3 regions of the Klebsiella variicola genome follow, and region 1 is predicted to be linked to each of the others. Evidence: riboswitches for the same ligand, from Rfam matches in the RefSeq annotation. Region 1 holds a riboswitch; each other region holds the start of a gene.

Region 1 (7,320 bases):
CATCGGCTCCTCCGGCAGGCCCGTACGGGCGGGCTTTTTCAGGCTGGCATGGAAGATGCAATAACGAGAGAAACCACACAGGAGATAATGCCATGAAACGGAACCGTAACTTACCTCTCACCCTCGTCACCCTTGCCGTACTGACCTTTGGCAGCAACGCGGCCTGGGCCAACCATCACTGGGGCAATAACACCGGGATGGGCAATCAGCGTTACAGCCAGCTGACCCAGGAGCAGCAGGCTACCGCGCAAAAGCTGCATAACGATTACGCTGCGCAAACCAGCGCCCTGCGCCAGCAGCTGCAGTCCAAACGCTATGAGTACAATGCGCTGCTCACGACGCAAAAGCCGGACAGTGGAAAGATTGAAGCTGTCGCTCAGGAGATGGAAGGCTTACGCCAGAAGCTGGATCAGCAGCGGGTGAAGTTTGATGTCGCCCTGGCTGAGGCGGGCGTTCCCCGTGGCGCAGGAATGGGATACAACGGCTGCCGCGGTAACGGCGGTGGTCATAGGGGCATGAACCACTGGTAATCGTTAGAAGCTTTTTTCTGTCGGCTGCCAGGTGCAGAAGTTTTCATTGGCGACCAGCAATAGTTGAGAGCCTTCAGACGCCTCCAGCCAGGCGATGCTCACCGCGGCGGAGGAATGACTCTGGCGATGTTCAATATGCGCCAGGGCCCGGCTATCGAGGTCAGGCTTAACCGTCTGACCTTCACAGGTCAACACGGTATGCGCGGCAGCGTTCCAGCGCCCCTGACGCAGGACGACGCGTCCCTGCCGGAGAGCATCGCTGGTCTGGCGGATCTGCTCGGCGCGATAACGATACAGTGCGACCTGGTCGCTGGAGAGCTGTTGCTTCTGCCCGTCGACTTCCCGCTGCATAAAGCTGAGATCGCCCTGCGCGTCGAAGCGGGCGCGAATATGTTCCGGCGGCTTACCGTAGACATTGAGTTCGATAAACGTCAATTGATCGCCCTGCCAGCGATATTCACTGGTCGAGGTATCCCCGTGACGCCACGGGCTGAAAGCGGCGAGAAGATGGACTTCATCACCTGAATCTTTACGCCAGATACGCATCGCCCCCTGATTATCCGCATAACCGCTGGCGGTAAACGGTGGAAGCGAGGCGTCGTGGCTGCAGGCAGTCAGCAACAGGATGCCCGCCAGCGCCAGAGGCCGGCGCCAGACAGACAAAAGGGGCTTAATAGCCCCTTCGATAAAACTGTTCACTGCCACGCGGTCTTACTTAACTGCGTCTTTCAGTGCTTTGCCAGAAACAAATGCCGGCACGTTAGCTGCAGCGATTTTGATCTCTTTACCGGTCTGCGGGTTGCGGCCAGTACGCTCAGCGCGGTGGTTCACTTTGAAGGTACCGAAACCAACCAGTTGAACAGCATCACCTTCTTTCAGAGACTCAGTAATTGCAGCCAGGGTAGATTCCAGGGCAGCTTTAGCCTGTGCTTTGGACAGGTCAGCTTTGTCCGCAATTACATCAATCAGTTGAGTCTTGTTCATAAGTTATCCTTACAATGTGTTTATCGCTTGCTAAGCATCGAGTGCGACGGAAATGCCAAAAAAGCACCCTCCTGCATACACGCACCGATAGCCACTTTTTTTCGCCCTCCAAATGTAGACCAGACGGGGGGCGGAATGGAAGCCTTCAGACGCTACAATTCAGGCGGTAAATCACGTTTTCTGGTCTCACTGCTGAAAATTTATACCAATATTGCTCTCACCGGCCTCACGCAGGTCCGCGCGCAGACCTTTTATCAGCTCAAGGTCACGCTCTTCGCAGTCGGCCAGCAGGCGGAAAATTTCCCACTGAATATCCCATTCCTGCTCTACCGCCGGGTTCGCTTTCAGCTCTTCATCGGTCATTTCGCGACCGGCCTGGGTCATTTCCAGCATCGCCACGCTGGTGATGGATGTCTTGCTCACCTCAATCGCGTGCTCAAGTGTTTCACCGCTCAGACGCGAATGGATCAGTTCGCTCAACGCCACGCAGGCGTCTATAGCCGGGTAAACACCGTACAGGTCGAAATCATCTGCCGCCGGGATGGCCTCTTCCAGCTTCTCCAGCTGACTGTCGAAATTCACCTTCGCATCTTTAACCGTCAGCGTTTCCCAGATCAGGTCCAGGATACGACGGTACAGCTGGCCGTCGCCGAACTCGGTTTGCTTGCAGAACATGGCGTAGTTAGGGTACATACGCTCGCACAGGCAGGCCATAAAAGTGACATGCTGCCAGCTTTCCAGCTTCTCCAGGCGCAGGTGAATCGGGTTTTGTAACATGATGAATTCTCGAAGTCAGAAATTAGGCGCAGTGTACCTGAATCAGCCGTGATTTGCTTGCCAACGCACAAACGACGGACGACGGGACGCCACCGCATCGGCCCAGCGCGTCGGCTCGGGGAGACGATAGCCTCGCATGCAGCGCTCAACCCACATTAAGGCGCTGTCCATGCCCACCCGGTGACCGGAGCTAATAAACAGCGGGTTGCAGCGCACTTTGCTGCGCCAGACCCAGGCCAGTTGCTCATTTTTATCCATCAGCGGGGCCAGTGCGCCGGGCTCATCACCCAGTTCGCCGATTTTTCCGCACAGCCGTTTTTTCGCCACCCCGATGGTCGGCACGTCAATCATCAGACCAAAATGGCTGGCGACGCCGAGCCGCCGGGGATGGGAGATACCGTGGCCGTCGACGAAGAGCAGGTCCGGTTTTTGCGAAAGCTGCTCCCACGCCGCCAGCAGCGCAGGTGTTTCGCGAAATGAGAGAAAGCCGGGAATATAGGGCATGGTGGTGGCGACGCGCGCCACCTGATACTCCACCAGCTCAAGCTCAGGCCAGGTCAGCAGCACCATCGCAGCCCGGGTCACTTCCCCTTCCTGCTCAAACCCGACATCCGCGCCGCCGATCAACGCCGGCGGGTCGCGATCCAGTCGATCCGCTCGCTCGACCGACGCGGCTAACTGTTGTTGTTGGGTACGTAGCGCGGCTAAATCCATACGGCTTATCTCCTATTGATGATAGGGTGTGGAAAGACGATGCACCGCCTCAACAAAGACGCCCGCATGCTGCGGGTCGACATCCTGATGGATGCCGTGACCAAGGTTAAAGACATGGCCTTCGCCCTGGCCGAAGCCGGCGAGAATAGTCGCCACTTCCTCTTCAATACGCGGGGCTGGCGCATACAGCATCGACGGGTCCATATTGCCCTGGAGCGCCACTTTGTGACCTACGCGACGGCGAGCATCGGCGATATCGGTGGTCCAGTCGAGTCCCAGCGCATCACAGCCGGTCTCCGCCATCGCTTCCAGCCACTGGCCACCGCCTTTGGTGAACAGGGTCACCGGCACGCGGCGGCCTTCGTTCTCCCGCAGCAGGCCATCGACAATTTTATGCATGTAGTAGAGCGAGAACTGCTGATAGTCGCGACCGGTCAGCACCCCGCCCCAGGTGTCGAAAATCATCACCGACTGCGCGCCGGCTTTGATCTGCGCGTTGAGGTACAGGGTGACGCTCTTCGCCAGCTTCTCCAGCAGCGCATGCAGCGCCTGCGGTTCGGCGTACATCATCTTTTTGATCACAGTGAACGCTTTGCTGCTGCCGCCTTCCACCATATAGGTCGCCAGCGTCCAGGGGCTACCGGAGAAGCCGATCAGCGGCACTTCGCCTTTCAGTTCGCGGCGAATGGTACGCACGGCGTTCATGACATAGCCCAGTTCCTGCTCCGGATCCGGGATTGGCAGCTTGTCGACGTCGGCTTTGCTTTTTATCGGCGAGGTGAAGCGCGGACCTTCGCCAGCTTCAAAGTACAGCCCCAGACCCATGGCGTCCGGGATCGTCAGGATGTCCGAAAAGAGGATCGCCGCATCCAGCGGGTAACGGCGCAGCGGCTGGAGCGTCACTTCGCAGGCCAGCTCGGCATTTTTACACAGCGACATAAAGTCGCCCGCTTGCGCACGGGTGGCTTTGTACTCCGGTAAATAGCGGCCCGCCTGGCGCATCATCCACACCGGGGTGACATCAACCGGCTGACGCAGCAGCGCGCGCAGGTAACGATCGTTTTTCAGTTCGGTCATTTTTACATTCCTTTAGCGTTGATGCGCCCAGTGTAACATGTCACTCGAACTCTGCCCGACACATCGCCACCGTATCTTCGATAAGCCGACGCGCCACCGTGCCCGGCGGTGGCAGGAGCGGTAGATTGTCATAGCGGTACCAGTCCGCGGTCAGCAGCTCTTTTTTGTCGACCACGATATCGCCATCCGCGTAATCCGCCATAAAGGCGGTCATCAGCGACTGCGGGAACGGCCACGGCTGAGAGGTCACATAGCGCAGGTTTTTCACCTTGATGCCGCTCTCCTCCATCACCTCGCGGGCCACTGCCTGCTCAAGGGTTTCACCCACTTCGACAAACCCGGCCAGCACGGTGTGCACGCCGTTACGATGGCGGGTATGTTGCGCCAACAGGATCGAATCATCGCGACGGATAGCGACGATAATGCAGGGGGCAATTTGCGGGTAATAGCGTTCACGGCAGTGGCTGCACAGCATCGCCCATTCGCTTTTGCTGGCATGCATCGGATGGCCACAGTAGCCGCAAAATTTATGCGATCGATAAAATTCGGCGAGCTGGATCCCTCGCCCCGCCAGCTGGAAGAGACCCGGATCCTGATCCAGAACCTGGCGTAACGATCCCATGTCATGGCGGCGATCCTGGCGCACCATCCAGACGGACTCGCCCTGCCACTCGCCAATATGCAGCGCATGCTGTCCGACAAGATCGAAATTAACCGCTTCGCCATGTGGTAATTCTCCACCAGGCAACCATAATTTTTGTTCGTGACTGACAACCCACCAGCCGCGATCTAATTTTTCAATAATACGATCCATATCTATTGCACTACCTTTGCTTCACTGGCATGTTGTTAACATTATATTTACATTTTGGTGAGCAGATTTAAATCAAAACTAGCGGAGTCAATCATGCTAAACCAGCTGGAAAATCTGACGGAGCGCGTTGGCGGTAGTAATGAACTGGTCGATCGCTGGCTACAAGTGCGTAAGCATCTGCTCGTGGCTTACTACAATCTGGTTGGCCTGAAACCGGGCAAAGAGTCATTTATGCGGCTAAACGAAAAGGCGCTGGATGACTTTTGCCAAAGTCTGGTGGATTACCTCTCATCCGGTCATTTTAGTATTTATGAACGCATTATTGGCGAAATGGAAGGCGATACCCCACTTTTAGCCGCCACCCGGCTTTATCCACAGCTGGAAGCCAATACCCAGCAGATGATGGACTACTACGATACCTGCCTCGAAAACGCTATCGATCACGATAACTACCTTGAATTTCAGCAGGCGCTGTCGGATATCGGCGAGTCGCTGGAAGCACGTTTCGCGCTGGAGGATAAACTGATCGCCCTCGCCGTCGCGCATAATCTGAGCAACGACGTGCGCGATAATATTGCGCCGACCGCTTGAGTTGTGCGCAATTAACGAGTAGTTTACCTCCGTTCCCCCTCTCCGGAGGGGACGTCATCTTGTCGGAGTGCCTATTTTCCATGCGCTGGCTAAAGTGGAAAAGGCTGAGACCGTTAATTCGGGATCCGCGGAACCTGATCAGGCTAATACCTGCGAAGGGAACAAGAGTAAACTGCTGGTCGCACCTGTCCGTTCTGGATCGGTCGCATCTGTTACTCCATCCGTCGTCTGACAAGCCATCTCCTTTTTTAACTGGAATGCGCTATGTCTACTACCAAACTCACCCGTCGGGAACAACGCGAGCACGCGCAGCGATTCATTGATACGCTGGCAGGTACCGCTTTTCCCAATTCACGCCGCATCTACGTTCACGGCTCACAAGCGGATATCCGCGTCCCGATGCGTGAAATTGAGCTCAGCCCGACCCTCGTCGGCGGCGATAAAGATAACCCCCGGTACGAAGCCAATGAACCGATCCCGGTATATGACACCTCCGGCCCTTATGGCGACCCGGATATTGGCATTGATGTCCGCCAGGGGCTGGCAAAGCTGCGCCAGCCGTGGATCGACGCGCGTAACGACTGCGCTCCGCTCAGCGAACGCAGCTCGGCCTATACCAAAGCGCGGCTGGCCGATGACGGTCTCGATGAGCTGCGCTTCAGCGGCCTGCTGACGCCCAAACGCGCCGTCGCCGGGAAATGCGTTACCCAACTGCACTACGCCCGCCAGGGGATCGTCACCCCGGAGATGGAGTTCATCGCCATTCGCGAAAACATGGGTCGCGAACGTATCCGCAGCGAGGTTCTGCGCCAGCAGCATGCCGGGGAAGGCTTCGGTGCCCGCCTGCCGGAAAACATTACCCCCGAGTTCGTCCGCGATGAAGTTGCCGCCGGACGCGCCATCATCCCCGCCAACATCAACCACCCGGAATCTGAGCCGATGATTATCGGCCGCAATTTCCTGGTGAAAGTGAATGCCAATATCGGCAACTCGGCGGTGACCTCTTCCATCGAAGAGGAGGTGGAAAAACTGGTCTGGTCAACCCGCTGGGGCGCCGACACGGTGATGGACCTCTCCACCGGCCGCTATATCCACGAGACCCGCGAGTGGATCCTGCGCAACAGCCCGGTGCCGATTGGTACCGTCCCGATTTACCAGGCGCTGGAGAAGGTCAACGGCATTGCCGAGAACCTGACCTGGGAAGCCTTCCGCGATACCCTGCTGGAACAGGCCGAACAGGGCGTCGACTACTTCACGATTCACGCCGGCGTACTGCTGCGCTACGTGCCGATGACCGCGAAGCGCCTGACAGGTATCGTGTCGCGCGGTGGTTCCATCATGGCCAAGTGGTGCCTGTCGCATCATCAGGAAAACTTCCTCTACCAGCACTTCCGCGAAATCTGTGAAATCTGCGCCGCCTATGACGTGTCGCTGTCCCTCGGCGATGGTCTGCGCCCCGGCTCGATCCAGGACGCCAACGACGAGGCGCAGTTCGCCGAGCTGCATACGCTGGGCGAACTGACGAAAATCGCCTGGGAGTATGACGTGCAGGTGATGATTGAAGGCCCCGGCCACGTGCCGATGCAGATGATCCGCCGCAATATGACCGAAGAGCTGGAGCATTGCCACGAAGCGCCATTCTACACCTTAGGCCCGCTCACCACCGACATCGCGCCGGGCTACGACCATTTCACTTCCGGTATCGGCGCGGCAATGATTGGCTGGTTTGGCTGCGCGATGCTGTGCTACGTCACGCCAAAAGAGCATCTCGGCCTGCCCAACAAAGAGGATGTGAAACAGGGGCTGATTACCTACAAAATCGCCGCCCACGCC
Region 2 (7,320 bases), 2.0 Mb from region 1:
GTTTCCAGCTGATGGCGGGTGTTCAGGTAGTACCCCCCTTCCGTCACAGTAAAGGCGATAACTTTGGTCTGCGGGTTCGCCCCTTCGTTAATCAGCGGCTGCAGCCCGGCCTGCCACGGCAGCAATTTCTGGATAGAAGTAATTTCTTCATATTCGCGCTCCCCTTCCGGGCTGACGGTCTCCAGGACGTAACGTCCTCCCTGCGCCGCCAGCGCCTGCACCACCTGCTCGGCGTCGTTACGAATATTTCCTGCCGCGATGTGCCAGCGCTTATCCCCGGACGCTATCAGACGATGCAGATACCACGCCTGATGCGCGCGATGAAAAGAACCCAGACCGATATGAAGCCATGTGAATTGATTGTTCATGTTCTGTTCTCCTTGAGTTGATGGCGCCACTGTAATTGATCATTTGACCAAAATAAGAGCCACGGATCACAAAAGAACAATTACCCAATTAAATTACAAATGACCAGACAAGAGCAAAAGCTTGCCAGTTATGCCAACCACGGCGAGAATGCGGGTATTCGCCGGGCCAATTGCGAGCCCTGGTCAGCAACTTAGGGCGGGAAACCATGAGTAAAGAAGACGATATCCGGTTGGATCAGAAGGTGCGTGCCGCATGGATGTACTACATCGCCGGTCAGAATCAGAGCGAGATTGCCAGCCAGCTGGGCACCTCCAGACCGGTGGTGCAACGGCTGATCGCCGCCGCGAAAGAAGAAGGGATAGTGTCGATTAATTTGCACCATCCGGTAGCAAACTGCCTCGATTATGCGCAGTTGCTGCAGGAAAAGTATCGATTGATCGAGTGCAATGTGGTCCCCGCCTTTAGCGAAGAAAGCACCCTCGACAGCGTGTCGTTTGGCTGCTATCAGCTGATGGCTCGCTATCTGCAGGATGATAAGGAGAAAATCATCGGCCTGGGCTCGGGCCTGACCCTGAAAAAAGCGCTGCAGCGCATCGATTTTGACAGCCTGAATACCCGCTGCGTGGCGCTGATCAGCGCCATGAACGCCGACGGGCAGTGCAATTATTACGATGACGTGCCCCTGCTGCTGACCCGCAAAATTAAGGCCAAGTACTATCAGTGGCCGGCGCCGCGCTACGCCCAGAGCGCGGAGGAGCATGAGATGTGGTGCACCAACCGCTTATTCCGCAGCGTCTCCGGCGTCGCACAAGAGGCGGACGTGATTTTTGTCGGCATTGGTCCCCTGGGCACGCAAAGTCCGATCTTTAAAGACGGGTTTATCAATCAGGCGCAAATGGATGAGCTGACCGCGCGCGGCGGCATCGGAGAGATCCTCGGACGGTTTATCGATGCGGAAGGCCACGTGGTAGACAGCGAGATCAACCGCATGATCACCAGCTATGATATCCGTCAGAACCACTGCCCGCGTATTGCCGCGGCCTGTGGAGAATACAAACGACCGGCGATCCTGGCGGCCCTTAAAGGCGGCTGGATCAATGGTCTGGTGACCGATGAACATACCGCCCGCTGGCTGCTGACGCGGTAACGGCGCGGCCTGAAGGCGCATACACAACGGTAACCCCGGTGCGCGTCGCGCCACCGGGGATCCCAACGATACTCGTGCTTATCAGGCGATAGTCACTTTCCCGTCAAGGTAGACGTCCTGCACGGCATTGATCAGCTTCACGCCGTCAGCCATCGATTTCTTAAACGCTTTGCGACCAAGGATCAGCCCCATACCGCCGGCGCGTTTATTGATCACCGCTGTGCGCACCGCGTCGGCAAGGTCGGTCTCCCCGCCCGCCGCGCCGCCGGAGTTAATCAGCCCGGCGCGGCCCATATAGCAGTTGGCCAGCTGGTAGCGCACCAGATCGATGGGGTTATCGCTGGTCAGTTTGCTGTACACCCGGTCGTCGGTATAGCCGAAGTTAACCGCTTTGTAGCCGCCGTTATTCTCCGCCATTTTTTGCTTAACGATATCGGCGCCGATGGTGGCCGCCAGGTGGTTGGCCTGACCGGTCAGGTCCGCGGAGACATGATAGTCGACGCCATCTTTCTTGAACGCCGAATTGCGCAGATAGGCCCACAGCACGGTGACCAGGCCCAGCTCATGGGCCCGCTCAAAGGCGGCGGAAATCTCTTCTATCTGACGACGCGATTGTTCCGAGCCGAAATAGATCGTCGCTCCCACGGCCACCGCCCCCATATTGAACGCCTGCTCAACGCTGGCGTAGAGGGTCTGGTCGTATTCGGTGGGGTAGCTCAGCGTTTCGTTATGGTTGAGCTTCACCAGGAAAGGGATGCGATGCGCGTAGCGGCGCGACACCGAGGCCAGCACGCCGTAGGTCGACGCCACGCAGTTACAGCCGGCTTCGATCGCCAGCTCGACGATATTTTTCGGATCAAAGTACAGCGGGTTGGCGGCAAAGGAGGCGCCCGCCGAGTGCTCCACGCCCTGGTCAACCGGCAGAATGGAAAGGTAGCCGGTTCCTCCCAGGCGTCCGGTATTGTACAGGGTCTGCATATTGCGTAGCACCGCCGGTGGTCGGTTATTATCCACCATCACCCGATCAACATAATCTGCCCCAGGCAGATACAGCTGGTCGGCCGGAATGGTTATACAACGGTGCTGCAACAGGCTCTCGGCATCTTTGCCCAGCAACTGCGTAATATCAGTCATAGCAATCTCCCGTAAGGCCGGCCGAAGCCGGCATGCATTATCCCAACCCAATTTTTTTGGGCAGGTTAAGCCTGGTACCGACTTAGCCTATTTTCCAGCCGGGGGGCCATTTTTTCAGGAGATTCTGCTGTCCCGTTGCGCTGCCATTTACCACCAGGCGTGGAAATGGTGCACCGGCCCGATGCCGTGGCCCACTTCCAGAGAGTCGGCCTGCGCCAGGGCCGCCGACAGCCAGGCCTTCGCCTCGGCGACGGTGGCCGCCCAGTCCGCATGACGGGGGCGCAGCGCCGCCAGCGCGGCGGAGAGCGTGCAGCCGGTGCCGTGGGTATTTTTGGTCTGCACGCGAGGCGTGGTAAACCGCTGTTCCCCTTCGCGGGTGAAGAGCCAGTCCGGGCTTTCGGCGTCGTCGAGATGGCCGCCCTTCATTAATACCGCGCCGCAGCCCAGCGCCAGCAACGCCCGCCCCTGCTCCAGCATCTCGCGCTCGGTGCGCGCATGGGGGGCATCGAGTAGCGCGGCCGCTTCCGGCAGGTTCGGGGTGATCAATGACACCTGCGGCAACAATCGTTGACGCAGGGTCTCCACCGCCGAGGCCGACAGCAGCGGATCGCCGCTTTTCGCCAGCATGACGGTATCCAGCACCACGTTGGCCACCCGGTAGCGCGCCAGCCGCTCGGCCACGGCTTCCACAATATCGGTCTCCGCCAGCATGCCGATTTTGGTGGTATCGATACGCACATCGCTGAACACCGAGTCGAGCTGCGCGGCCACAAAATCCGGTTCGATGCGATAGACCGACTGCACGCCGCGGGTATTCTGCGCCACCAGGGCGGTGATCACCGAGCAGCCATAGGCCCCCAGCGCGGAGAAGGTTTTCAGATCGGCCTGGATACCGGCCCCACCGCTGGGATCGGTGCCGGCGATGGTCAGGGCGTTGATGCATTTCATCCCTGCACCTCCTGATACAGCGCGTCGAGAAACGCCGGAATAAAGCTGCCAGGGCCTCCCTGACGGGCGGCGATCTCCCCGGCCTGCTTCATCAGCCCGCAGGCGGCGGCCACGTTTTCCAGCCGGTCTCCCGGCAGCGCCGCGCTCGCCGCCACCACCGCCGACAGCGCGCAGCCGGTGCCCACCACCCGGGTCATCAGCGGATTACCCCCCGCCACGCTGAGCACCCGCTCGCCGTCGGTGACGTAGTCCACCTCGCCAGTGACCGCCACCACGGTAGCCAGCCGGCGAGCCAGCGCCTGGGCCGCCGGCAGCGCCGCGGCGGCCGTATCGGTGGTATCCACCCCGCGCCCGCCGGCGCTCATCCCGGCCAGCGCCAGAATTTCAGAGGCATTGCCGCGAATGGCCGCCGGCTGGAGGGCCAGCAGCTCATGACAAAAGGCCGTGCGCACGGTCAGGGCGCCGACCGCCACCGGATCCAGCGTCCAGGGCCTGCCGGCCTGACGGGCGTGCTCCACCGCGGCGCGCATCGCCACGGCGCGATCTTCGGTCAGGGTACCGACGTTAATTAACAGCGCATCGGCGATAGCGGCAAACTGCGCCGCTTCGCGGGGATCGATCACCATCGCCGGCGAGGCGCCGACGGCCAGCAGAACATTGGCGGTAAAGGTCTGCACCACATCATTGGTCATGCAGTGCACAAGGGGGGAATGGGCGCGCAGCAGATGGCGCAGGTGCGCGACAGGCGCGGGATTCAGCAGCTCAGGCATGGTTTGCTCCCGCCAGACGAGGTAGAAGCAATGACCCTGCGGTCTCTGACTTCCCTACGCTGGCATTATCCAGATCAGGTGGTACGGGTATTTCTCAGCCTTCAACGAAGAAGGGCACCCCGAGTCATAAAAGCGGTACAACATTTTCAGTCAGCAGGGTACGAAATGTGGCGGTGTAACACAAGCCGACCTGATTTCTTTTCCCGTTTATGTAAGTACTACAAAAGGAGTAAAACACGCATTTTTTGTAAGCAAAACTGGATGAATGTTAATGCATGGTTATATTTAAAAAACCTGTAACAAACAACCACCTGCGTTAAATCGGTAAAACCGAATAAACCATGCCATTAATGAGGATTCCAATGAAATTGACCCCGATAGTAAAAGGGTTAGCGTTAGCGGGTTTGTTAAATAGTCTCGCTTTCGCCGCCTCGGCGGACACGTCAGCCAAAGAGGCGACCGAAGCGACCAAAAAAGCGAACGATGCCCTCTACAATCAACTCCCCTTCTCCGATAACACCGATTTCACCAATGCGCATAAAGGCTTTATTGCCGCCCTGCCGCCGGAAGTCATTAAAGGCGAACAAGGCAATGTCATCTGGGATCCGGGCCAGTATGCCTTCATTAAAGAAGGGGAAAAAGCGCCGGAGACGGTGAACCCGAGTTTGTGGCGCCAGTCGCAGCTGATTAACATCAGCGGCCTGTTTGAAGTGACCGACGGGGTCTACCAGATCCGCAACCTCGATCTCTCCAATATGACAATTATTGAGGGTAAAGAGGGGATCACCGTCGTTGACCCGCTGGTCTCGGCAGAAACCGCCAAAGTGGGCATGGACCTGTATTACAAAAACCGCGGTAAAAAACCGGTCGTCGCGGTGATCTACACCCACAGCCACGTTGACCACTACGGCGGCGTGCGCGGTGTGGTTGATGAAGCGGATGTGAAGTCCGGCAAAGTGAAAATCTACGCGCCGGCCGGCTTTATGGAAGCTGCCGTGGCGGAAAACATCATGGCCGGGAACGTCATGAGTCGCCGCGCCAGTTATATGTACGGCAACCTGCTGAAGCCAGAGGCCAAAGGCCAGGTGGGCGCCGGGCTGGGCACCACCACCTCTGCGGGTACCGTCACCCTGATTGCGCCAACCAATATTATTGACAAGGATGGCCAGAAAGAGGTGATCGACGGCCTGACCTACGACTTTATGCTGGCGCCGGGCTCCGAAGCGCCGTCAGAAATGCTGTGGTATATCGAAGAGAAGAAACTGATCGAATCCGCAGAAGACGTCACCCATACCCTGCATAACACCTACTCGCTGCGCGGGGCGAAGATCCGTGAACCGCTGCCGTGGTCGAAATATATCAACCAGGCGATCGTTCGCTGGGGCGATAAGGCTGAGATCATTATGGCTCAGCACCACTGGCCGACCTGGGGCAACGAAAACGTGGTTAACCTGCTGAAGAGCCAGCGTGATCTGTATCGTTACATCAACGACCAGACCCTGCGGATGGCTAACGAAGGCCTGACCCGCGATGAAATCGCCGCTAACTTTAAGCTGCCGGACAGTCTGGCCAACACCTGGGCTAACCGCGGCTACTACGGCTCGGTCAGCCACGATGTGAAAGCCACCTACGTGCTGTATCTCGGCTGGTACGACGGCAACCCGGCGACCCTCGACGAACTGCCGCCGGAAGAAGCGGCGAAGAAATTCGTCGATTATATGGGCGGTGCGGATGCGATCCTGAAGAAAGCGAAAGAAGATTACGACCAGGGTAACTACCGCTGGGTCGCCCAGGTGGTCAGCAAAATTGTCTTCGCCGACCCCAACAACCAGCAGGCGCGTAATCTGGAAGCCGATGCCCTGGAGCAGTTAGGCTATCAGGCGGAATCCGGCCCGTGGCGTAACTTCTACCTCACCGGCGCCCAGGAGCTGCGTAACGGTGTGGTGAAAGGCCCGACCCCGAACACCGCCAGCCCGGACACCGTCCGCGCCATGACCCCGGAAATGTTCTTTGATTATCTGGCGGTCCATATCAATGGCGAAAAAGCGGGTAACGCGAAGTCGGTGTTCAATATCGATCTGGGCAATGACGGCGGTAAATATAAACTGGAACTGGAAAACGGCGTGCTGAACCACACCGCGAATGCGGAAGCGAAAGAGGCGGATGCCACCCTGACGCTGGATCGCGCCACCCTGAATAAAATCATTCTCAAAGAAGAGACCCTGAAGCAGGCGGAAGAGAAAGGGGAAGTTAAAATCAGCGGTAACGGGGCTAAACTCGATGAAATGCTGGGCTATATGGACAAGTTTGACTTCTGGTTTAACATCGTGACGCCGTAATGATCTGCTGACGGCTATCCTGAGTAACAAGGCGGCGATCCCGCCTTGTTACCCTTCTCAGCGTCGTTCAATAGTCCGCGGGCAGCGGGCGATCGATAGAGATAAGCTTGCCCCGTTTCATGGTGATGTATCCCCCCGCCTTTAAGTCCGCCAGCACGCGAAACACATGGGTGCGCGAAAGATTGGTACGCCTGATGATAAATAACGCCAGTCCCTCATTTTCACCCTCATGGGTGTGCTGTCGATAAAGATAGCGATATAGCATCGGGCGAATCGTCTGATAGCTGGTCACCTGACGGCGTTCATTGTGCAGGTCGATGGTAAAGATACTCATGAACACCAGCACTTTCGCCAGCGCCTCAACGCGCTGCGGATGATTTTCAATAAACAGACGATCGAAGGCCGCGTAAGTGATTTTTCGCAGCGTCACCGGGCCACTGCCTGTATATTCAAATTTCGCCAGCGGGCAATACCGCTCCATCAGGCCAATCGGCATATACTCAATGGAATTACCGATACTCAAGCCATCATCCGGCATTAATATTGATAACGAACCCTCGGTACAAAAATAAATATAACCCGACTCCGGGCGCCATTTTTTATTAGCGGCGAG
Region 3 (7,320 bases), 2.7 Mb from region 1:
TCAATAAACCCGCCGCGACGGGTATAGATGAGCCCGTTCTGCTCCTCGCTGAGCCCCAGCAGGTTTTTCACCGCCCCGAACGCGCTATCGTTGTAATGGTGCTTGCCCAGCGTATCCAGGGTCAGCACATTGCCAATCTGGTATACCGGGATCGGGATGCCCACCGCGCGCACGTGCAGGTCGTAACCAAAAGCGCAGCACGGTCGCAGCGACTCCGGCGGCGGCAGCTCACCCAGGGTGGGCACCGGATGGATCGCCGTCACAGCGGGCAGCACCGGATCCTGCGCCAGCGCCGGCAGCGACAGTGCAAACAGCAGCCATAAGGCTTTACGCATCAACAGCCTCTCCACAACAACAAAAGAGCGCGCATCTTACCGGCAGATGACGCCAGCAGTTTTAGTTAAAAACGGTATTCACCGGAGACAAAGAAGCTATTGCGCTCGTTAAAACCAAATTCAGTCAGCACGTTAAAGTTTTTGGTGACTTCATACTGGGCGCCAATCAGCATATTCCAGGGTGAGGTTAGCTTCTGCTTGACGTCGAATTTCCCCTCGCCGTCTTTATTGACTGCGGCAATCAGGGGCTGAAGCTCTGGCGGCATATGCAGGTCGGCCAGATCGCCTTTAAACTCCTGCTGCACGTCCTGATACATGCTCCCGACCCACAGGCTGAGGTGGGACGGCCCGTCGATCCCGTGAAAACTGAAGCGGTAGCCGACGCGCGGCGAGACGGTGACCGCCGAGATGCTGCCGTCGAGAATATCGAAATCGGTACGGGTGTAGTTAGTGTCTACTAACCCGAACCAGTTGCCGTATCCCCCGGCGAGCGTAAAGCCGGTTCCCCAGGTGGTTCCTTTGAAATCAAGCGTAAAATCAATATTCTGCAGTTTTCCGCTCTGATAAAGCTGGTGAACCGCGCCGGCGATCACCCGATCCAGACCGCGAAACTGCGAAGGATCCGAATCCACGGAGACCTGGGAGACAGACGCCCCGCGGGTATGCCCCACCAGCCCGTAAACGTTGAGAAACGGAAAGACCCACATATCGAGGCGCAGGTTTTCGGTTTTGCTCTTCTCGCGGGTGTGCCCGGCATCGATGGCGAACATATCGCTGGGAATGGGATGGTTGCCCAGCTTAAGCCCGGAAAAGGTAATACTGTCGACCATGATATCCTGACGGATATTCATATAGCTCAGGTTGACGCCGTAGGGTAACGGGATCGAATACCCCCGGGCGCGTGCCTCATCTCCCCATATCGGAAAATAGCTGTCGCTCTCGCTCTGCTCCGCGGCCGACGCGCCACAGGCCGCCAACAGCAGCGTTAACACCGTTCCGGATGCTCTCATTGTTATTCTCATGTGTAGTTATAAACCCGAACCGACATTGCAATAGACCGCCTGCTCATGCTCACTGAACGCCACGTCAATCCCGGTACGCAAACCGTACTGCCGTGCAATCAGGTAACGAAAACCGGCCCCCCATGCCACCTCTGACTGTTCCGCTGGCGTGCGCGCCGCGCACCCCGCGCCAACGAATCCCTGCAGGATCCAGCGCGGGGTGAAGGCCCAGGGAGGTTTGCGCCGTGACCACGTCGTCGCCCTGATAGCGGTAGCGCGAAATAGGGACATCAAAGGGTTATCATGGTGGATGAATGACTGATTAATGGCCCGCGACCGCCAGTGCGGACAACAGGAATTTCATGCTTACTCCGGGGCTTTGGGGACGCACGACACGCCTCACGAACAGTATTAACGCGACGGGGTAATGAAAATATAACGTATGAGAATAATGCTCACCAACGCGCAGTCGCCTGTTTTTCGGGTATTTTTAAACGAAAAAGTGCTGGCTATCACAGAAAAATGCCATCGCGATACAGGGCAGCGCGGTGATTGTATTCAAAAGGTGAATATCGTATAACATAGCGCTACCGAGGGGTGTCCCGTGAGGGCTGAGATGGCGCAAGCCGAACCCTTTGAACCTGATCTGGGTCATGCCAGCGAAGGGACGGGTCGGCAATTTTGCCTGCATTACCGCCATTGCCTGTTCACACCCCTGCACGCCCGGATCTCCCCTGAATATCTGGAGGTCCTGTGATAATTCCCGCGTTTAGCCATGGTCTTTATGGCCGTTTACGCCAGCTGGCCGCCGCTGACTGGCAGCACTATGTGGCGCATCCTTTCGTCCAGCAGCTTGCCGAGGGCACCCTGGCGGAAAGCGCATTTCGTCGCTACCTGACCCAGGATTATCTGTTTCTGATCCACTTTGCCCGCAGCTATGCGCTGCTGGTGAGTAAACTGCGCACGCTGCCGGAGATGCGGGCCGCGGCCGCCTCAATGAACGCCATCCTCAACGAACTGCCGCTGCACGTCGGTTACTGCGCTCAGTGGGGCATTAGCGAGCAGGAGATGGCTACCCAGCCTGAAGCGCCGGAAACCATTAACTATACCCGCTACGTGCTGGATATTGGCCACTCGGGTGACGCGCTGGATCTACTGGTCGCGCTGATGCCCTGCGTGGCCGGTTATGCGGAAATCGGTCTCGGCCTGCTGCAGCATCCCGCCACCCGACTGGACGATAACCCCTACGCCTCGTGGATCCGCAACTATGGCGATGAAGGCTATCTGCACGGCGTCAATGCCGCGCTGGCGCTGCTGGAAACGGTATGGCAGCAGCGCGGGAGCGAGGCCCGGATCACTGAGCTGAGCGAGATTTTCACCACCGGCACCCGCCTTGAGGCGCAGTTCTGGCAGATGGGCCTCAACGCGACAGCGGAGACCCGGGCGTGACTGCGCCGGGTATCGAGGTCCGTGGCCTGAGCCTGCATTTCGGCGACCGTCGGTTGTTCGACAACCTGTCGTTTACGGTCCCCGGCGGGCAGTGGGTGTCGCTCCTCGGCGCCAGCGGGGCCGGCAAAACCAGCCTGCTGCGGGTGATGGCCGGTCTGGCGCCCGCCACCCGGGGAGAAGTGGTCGCCAGCGATGGGCAGCCTATTCAGGGCCGTCTGGCGTGGATGGGGCAGAAAGATCTGCTCTACCCCTGGCTGAGCGTCCGGGACAACGTCGCCCTCGGCGCGCGGCTGCGCGGTGAAAAAGTCGATCGTGCCCGGGTCGCCGCCCTGCTTGATCAGGTTGAGCTCTCGTCCTGCGCCGACGCCCGGCCGGCAACCCTCTCCGGCGGCATGCGTCAGCGCGCCGCGCTGGCCCGCACCCTGTATGAGGACCGCCCCATCGTGCTGATGGATGAGCCTTTCTCGGCGCTGGATACCCTCACCCGCACGCGCATTCAAACTCTGGCCGCCACCCTGCTGGCTGGTCGCACGGTGGTGCTGATCACCCACGATCCGCAGGAGGCCTGCCGGCTGAGCCACCGCCTGCTGGTCCTCTCGGCGCCCGACGGCGACATCGATGACAGCCATCACCTTGCCGGCACACCTCCGCGCGCGCCGGACGCGCCCGATCTCTTGAACAGCCAGGCCGCCCTGCTGCAGCAACTGATGAGGGCTCATCCATGACCGGACGTCTCTGGCGGGGCAGCATGGTGTTCTGCGGGTTGATGATCCTCTGGGGTCTGGCCAGCCGCAGCGGCATTCCTCACTTTCTTTTACCCTCCCCGATGGCGGTCGCCGAGGCGCTGTGGGTTAATCGCGCCTATCTCGGCTGGCACACGCTTATCACGCTCAGTGAGATCCTGAGCGGCCTGGCGCTGGGCGTGACGCTCGGCGTCACCCTGGCGCTGGGTATGATCCTCTCTCCGCGCCTGCAGCGCTGGCTGATGCCGCTGGTCCTCACCAGTCAGGCGATCCCGGTCTTTGCCCTCGCCCCGCTGCTGGTGCTGTGGCTGGGCTTTGGCATGAGCGCCAAAGTGGCGATGGCCGTGCTGGTGATTTTCTTTCCGGTGACTTCCGCCTTCTTTGATGGCTTGCGACGGGTCAACCAGGAATATCTCGATCTGGCGCGCAGCATGAACGCCTCCTTCGGCGCTCAGCTGCGGCATGTCCGCCTGATGGCTGCCCTGCCTGCGCTGGGCTCGGGCCTGCGGATGGCGGCGGCGGTGGCGCCCATCGGCGCGATTATCGGCGAATGGGTCGGCTCCGCTGAGGGGCTGGGCTACGTCATGCTCAATGCCAATGCGCGGCTGCAAACCGATATCTGCTTCGCCGCGCTGTTTATTTTAGTGCTACTGACCCTCCTGCTGTGGCTGGCGGTAGATACCCTGCTACACCGGCTGATCGACTGGTCACCGGAATAAAGATGAAGTAATAAAGGAAAACAGATGAAAAAGTCGCTTTTCGCCGGGGCAACCCTGACGGCCCTGGTCAGCGGCCACGCGCTGGCCAATGAACCGCTGACGCTGGTGCTGGACTGGTACATTAACCCCGACCATGCGCCGATTATGGTGGCCGAGCAGATCGGCGCCTTTAAGGCTCAGGGGCTGGACGTCAAGATTGTCCCTCCCTCCGATCCCGCGCTGCCTCCCCGCATGGTGGCCGCCCGTCAGGCGGATCTGGCCATCACCTACCAGCCGCAGGTGCACTTCTTCGCTGACGAAGGGTTACCGCTGGTGCGCGTTGGGACCCTGATTAACTCGCCGCTGAACACGGTGATCGCTCTCAATAAGCAGATCAAAACTCCGGCAGATCTGCAAGGTAAGAAGGTGGGCTATTCGGTCAGCGGCATTGAGCAGGCCACCCTGTCGACCATGGCGCAACACGCGGGTATCGATCCGGCCAGTATCAAACTGGTTAACGTCAATTTCCAACTGACCAGCGCCCTGCTGGCGGGCCAGGTGGACGCGGTCATCGGCGGCTACCGTAATATAGAAGCACAGGAGCTGAAGCTGCAGGGCAAAACGCCGGTAGTGATGAACGTCGAAGATTACGGCGTGCCGGCCTATGACGAGCTGGTGATTGTCGCCCATCGCGACGCGATTCATGAGGCCAAGATCCGTAAATTCCTCACCGCCCTGCAGGCCGGAGTGAGCTATCTGCGCGCCCATCCGCAGGAGAGCTGGGAGGCGTTTGCCGCCGCCCACCCGGAGCTGAAAACCGAACTCAACCACCAGGCGTGGCTGCAAACCGTGCCGCTGTTCGCCACCGATCCGGCGGCGCTGGATAAACCGCGCTACGAAGCTTATGAACAGTTTTTATATAACAATAAGTTGGTGAAAAAAGTCACACCTTTAACAAATTATGCGGTGGAACTGCATTGAGACTTGCTATCGCTGACGGAAGGCATTCCGTCAGCGTTTTAACGCAGCGGCAATAAAAATATAGAGACTTTCTCACTAATAATTACACTTTAAAGGGTTATCGTGACACGCAGTTGTTCTATTATAATTCAGCAGGTTACGTTAATTATTGCCCCGGTAAGAATAACGTCAAAATAACGCAATCAATAAAACGTTGAATGCGGATTTAAAAAGCCATATATTGTGCGCGCTTTATGAATGCCAATTCAATTCCTTAGACCAATTATTCAACCAGCGTTCAACCGCAATGCTGGTTGTGGGAGTGATATGATGACGGATAAAGTCCGTATTGATACTTTACGTGCCGATTTATTAGACGCAAACAACGAAACCTTTTTGGCCCGTCAGGCCGAATTCGAATCGAATGTCAGGAGTTACCCGCGTAAGTTACCGCTGGCTATCACTAAAGCTGAAGGCGTGTGGCTGACGGATGCGGATAACAAACAGTACCTGGACTGCCTCGCGGGCGCCGGTACTCTCGCTCTGGGCCACAACCACCCTGATGTATTGCAGAGCATCCAAAGTGTCATTACCAGCGGCTTGCCGTTACATACCCTCGATCTGACTACCCCGTTAAAAGATCGTTTCTCCGAATACCTGCTCTCTTGCCTGCCGGGCGATGGGAAAGAGTATTGCCTGCAGTTCACCGGTCCTTCCGGCGCTGACGCCGTGGAAGCCGCGCTGAAACTGGCGAAAAAATATACTGGCCGTACGGCGGTGATCAGCTTCTCCGGCGGCTATCACGGGATGACCCATGGCGCGCTGTCCGTCACTGGCAACCTGTCGCCGAAAGCGGCGGTTAACGGCATGATGCCGGAAGTCCAGTTCATGCCTTACCCGCACCTGTATCGTTGCCCGCTGGGCATCGGCGGCGAAGCCGGCGTGAAAGCCCTGACCTACTACTTCGAAAACCTGATCAACGACGTGGAGAGCGGCGTCCGTAAACCGGCGGCGGTGATCCTCGAAGCTGTGCAGGGTGAAGGCGGCGTGAACCCGGCGCCGGTCGAGTGGCTGCAGCGCATCCGCAAAGTGACCGAAGAGCATGGCATTCTGCTGATCGTCGATGAAGTGCAGGCTGGCTTTGCCCGTACCGGTAAATTCTTCGCCTTCGAGCACGCCGGTATCCAGCCGGACATCATCGTGATGTCGAAAGCGGTCGGTGGCGGTCTGCCGCTGGCGGTGCTGGGCATTAAAAAACAGTTCGACGCCTGGGAACCGGGTCACCACACCGGCACCTTCCGCGGCAACCAGCTGGCGATGGCTACCGGTCTGACCACCCTGCGTCACCTGCGCGACAACAAGATTGCCGACAAAGTCGCTGCCCAGGGCGAGTGGCTGAAAGGCAAACTGGCCGAGCTGCAGAAGCGCTACCCGGTCATTGGCCACGTACGCGGTCTTGGTCTGATGATCGGTATCGAAATCGTCAAGCCGAACGAAGCTCAGGATCACATGGGCTGCTACCCGGCTGACGGCGAACTCTCTGCCCTGCTGCAGAAGAAATGCTTTGAAGCGGGCCTGATTCTGGAGCGCGGTGGTCGTCACGGCTGCGTGCTGCGTCTGCTGCCGTCCCTGCTGATCAGCAACGCGGAACTGGATGTGTTCCTCGACAAATTCGAACAGGCCCTGCTGGCCGCCGGCGTAAAGCCGGTCTGAGTGGAGTCAGTGACCACCATGTCCACATTGAATCCGATTCTTGCTGGTTCAGCGCAGAGCGTTGAAGCCTATCAGCAGGTTATCGAGCAGACCAGCCAGGCCGTTGTGCAGTGGCTGAAGCAACCTGAGATGTATCAGGGGAAAAGCGTTGACGAGCTGCGTGAGCGTATCTCCCTTGAATTTAACGAACAGGGTTTGGGTAACCAGGCGGCGATTGATCGTGCGATCGAGTACTTCCTGAAAGACAGCCTGTCGGTGCATCACCCGCAGTGCGTGGCGCACCTGCACTGCCCGAGCCTGGTAATTAGCCAGGCGGCGGAAGTGTTGATCAACGCCACCAACCAGAGCATGGACTCCTGGGACCAGAGCCCGTCAGCAACCATCATTGAGATGAAGCTGATCGAATGGCTGCGCGCCCGGG

Evidence for each region. Region 1 has a riboswitch for thiamine pyrophosphate ahead of thiC (phosphomethylpyrimidine synthase ThiC). Riboswitches for the same ligand answer to the same signal wherever they lie in the genome.
Region 2: another riboswitch for thiamine pyrophosphate. It lies ahead of thiM (hydroxyethylthiazole kinase); the one in region 1 lies ahead of thiC (phosphomethylpyrimidine synthase ThiC).
Region 3: another riboswitch for thiamine pyrophosphate. It lies ahead of tenA (thiaminase II); the one in region 1 lies ahead of thiC (phosphomethylpyrimidine synthase ThiC).

What each region holds. Positions count from the first base shown of each region.
Region 1 is NZ_CP010523.2:5,235,111-5,242,430, forward strand. It holds gene zraP (zinc resistance sensor/chaperone ZraP) at 93-530, shown strand; gene SP68_RS24420 (DUF1481 domain-containing protein) at 534-1,229, opposite strand; gene hupA (nucleoid-associated protein HU-alpha) at 1,242-1,514, opposite strand; gene SP68_RS24430 (YjaG family protein) at 1,701-2,291, opposite strand; gene nfi (deoxyribonuclease V) at 2,334-3,005, opposite strand; gene hemE (uroporphyrinogen decarboxylase) at 3,018-4,082, opposite strand; gene nudC (NAD(+) diphosphatase) at 4,123-4,896, opposite strand; gene SP68_RS24450 (Rsd/AlgQ family anti-sigma factor) at 4,990-5,487, shown strand; TPP riboswitch at 5,541-5,665, shown strand; gene thiC (phosphomethylpyrimidine synthase ThiC) at 5,752-7,320, shown strand, end outside.
Region 2 is NZ_CP010523.2:1,688,562-1,695,881, reverse strand. It holds gene dalD (D-arabinitol 4-dehydrogenase) at 1-368, opposite strand, end outside; gene SP68_RS08045 (sugar-binding transcriptional regulator) at 575-1,516, shown strand; gene fbaB (class I fructose-bisphosphate aldolase) at 1,598-2,650, opposite strand; gene thiD (bifunctional hydroxymethylpyrimidine kinase/phosphomethylpyrimidine kinase) at 2,798-3,598, opposite strand; gene thiM (hydroxyethylthiazole kinase) at 3,595-4,368, opposite strand; TPP riboswitch at 4,403-4,500, opposite strand; gene SP68_RS08025 (alkyl/aryl-sulfatase) at 4,731-6,707, shown strand; gene SP68_RS08020 (helix-turn-helix domain-containing protein) at 6,775-7,320, opposite strand, start outside.
Region 3 is NZ_CP010523.2:2,582,729-2,590,048, reverse strand. It holds gene SP68_RS12190 (DUF4056 domain-containing protein) at 1-335, opposite strand, end outside; gene SP68_RS12185 (porin family protein) at 401-1,345, opposite strand; partial or broken gene SP68_RS12180 (BamA/TamA family outer membrane protein) at 1,364-1,619, opposite strand; TPP riboswitch at 1,920-2,021, shown strand; gene tenA (thiaminase II) at 2,090-2,785, shown strand; gene SP68_RS12170 (ABC transporter ATP-binding protein) at 2,782-3,510, shown strand; gene SP68_RS12165 (ABC transporter permease) at 3,507-4,247, shown strand; gene SP68_RS12160 (ABC transporter substrate-binding protein) at 4,272-5,207, shown strand; gene SP68_RS12155 (diaminobutyrate--2-oxoglutarate transaminase) at 5,514-6,899, shown strand; gene SP68_RS12150 (pyridoxal phosphate-dependent decarboxylase family protein) at 6,909-7,320, shown strand, end outside.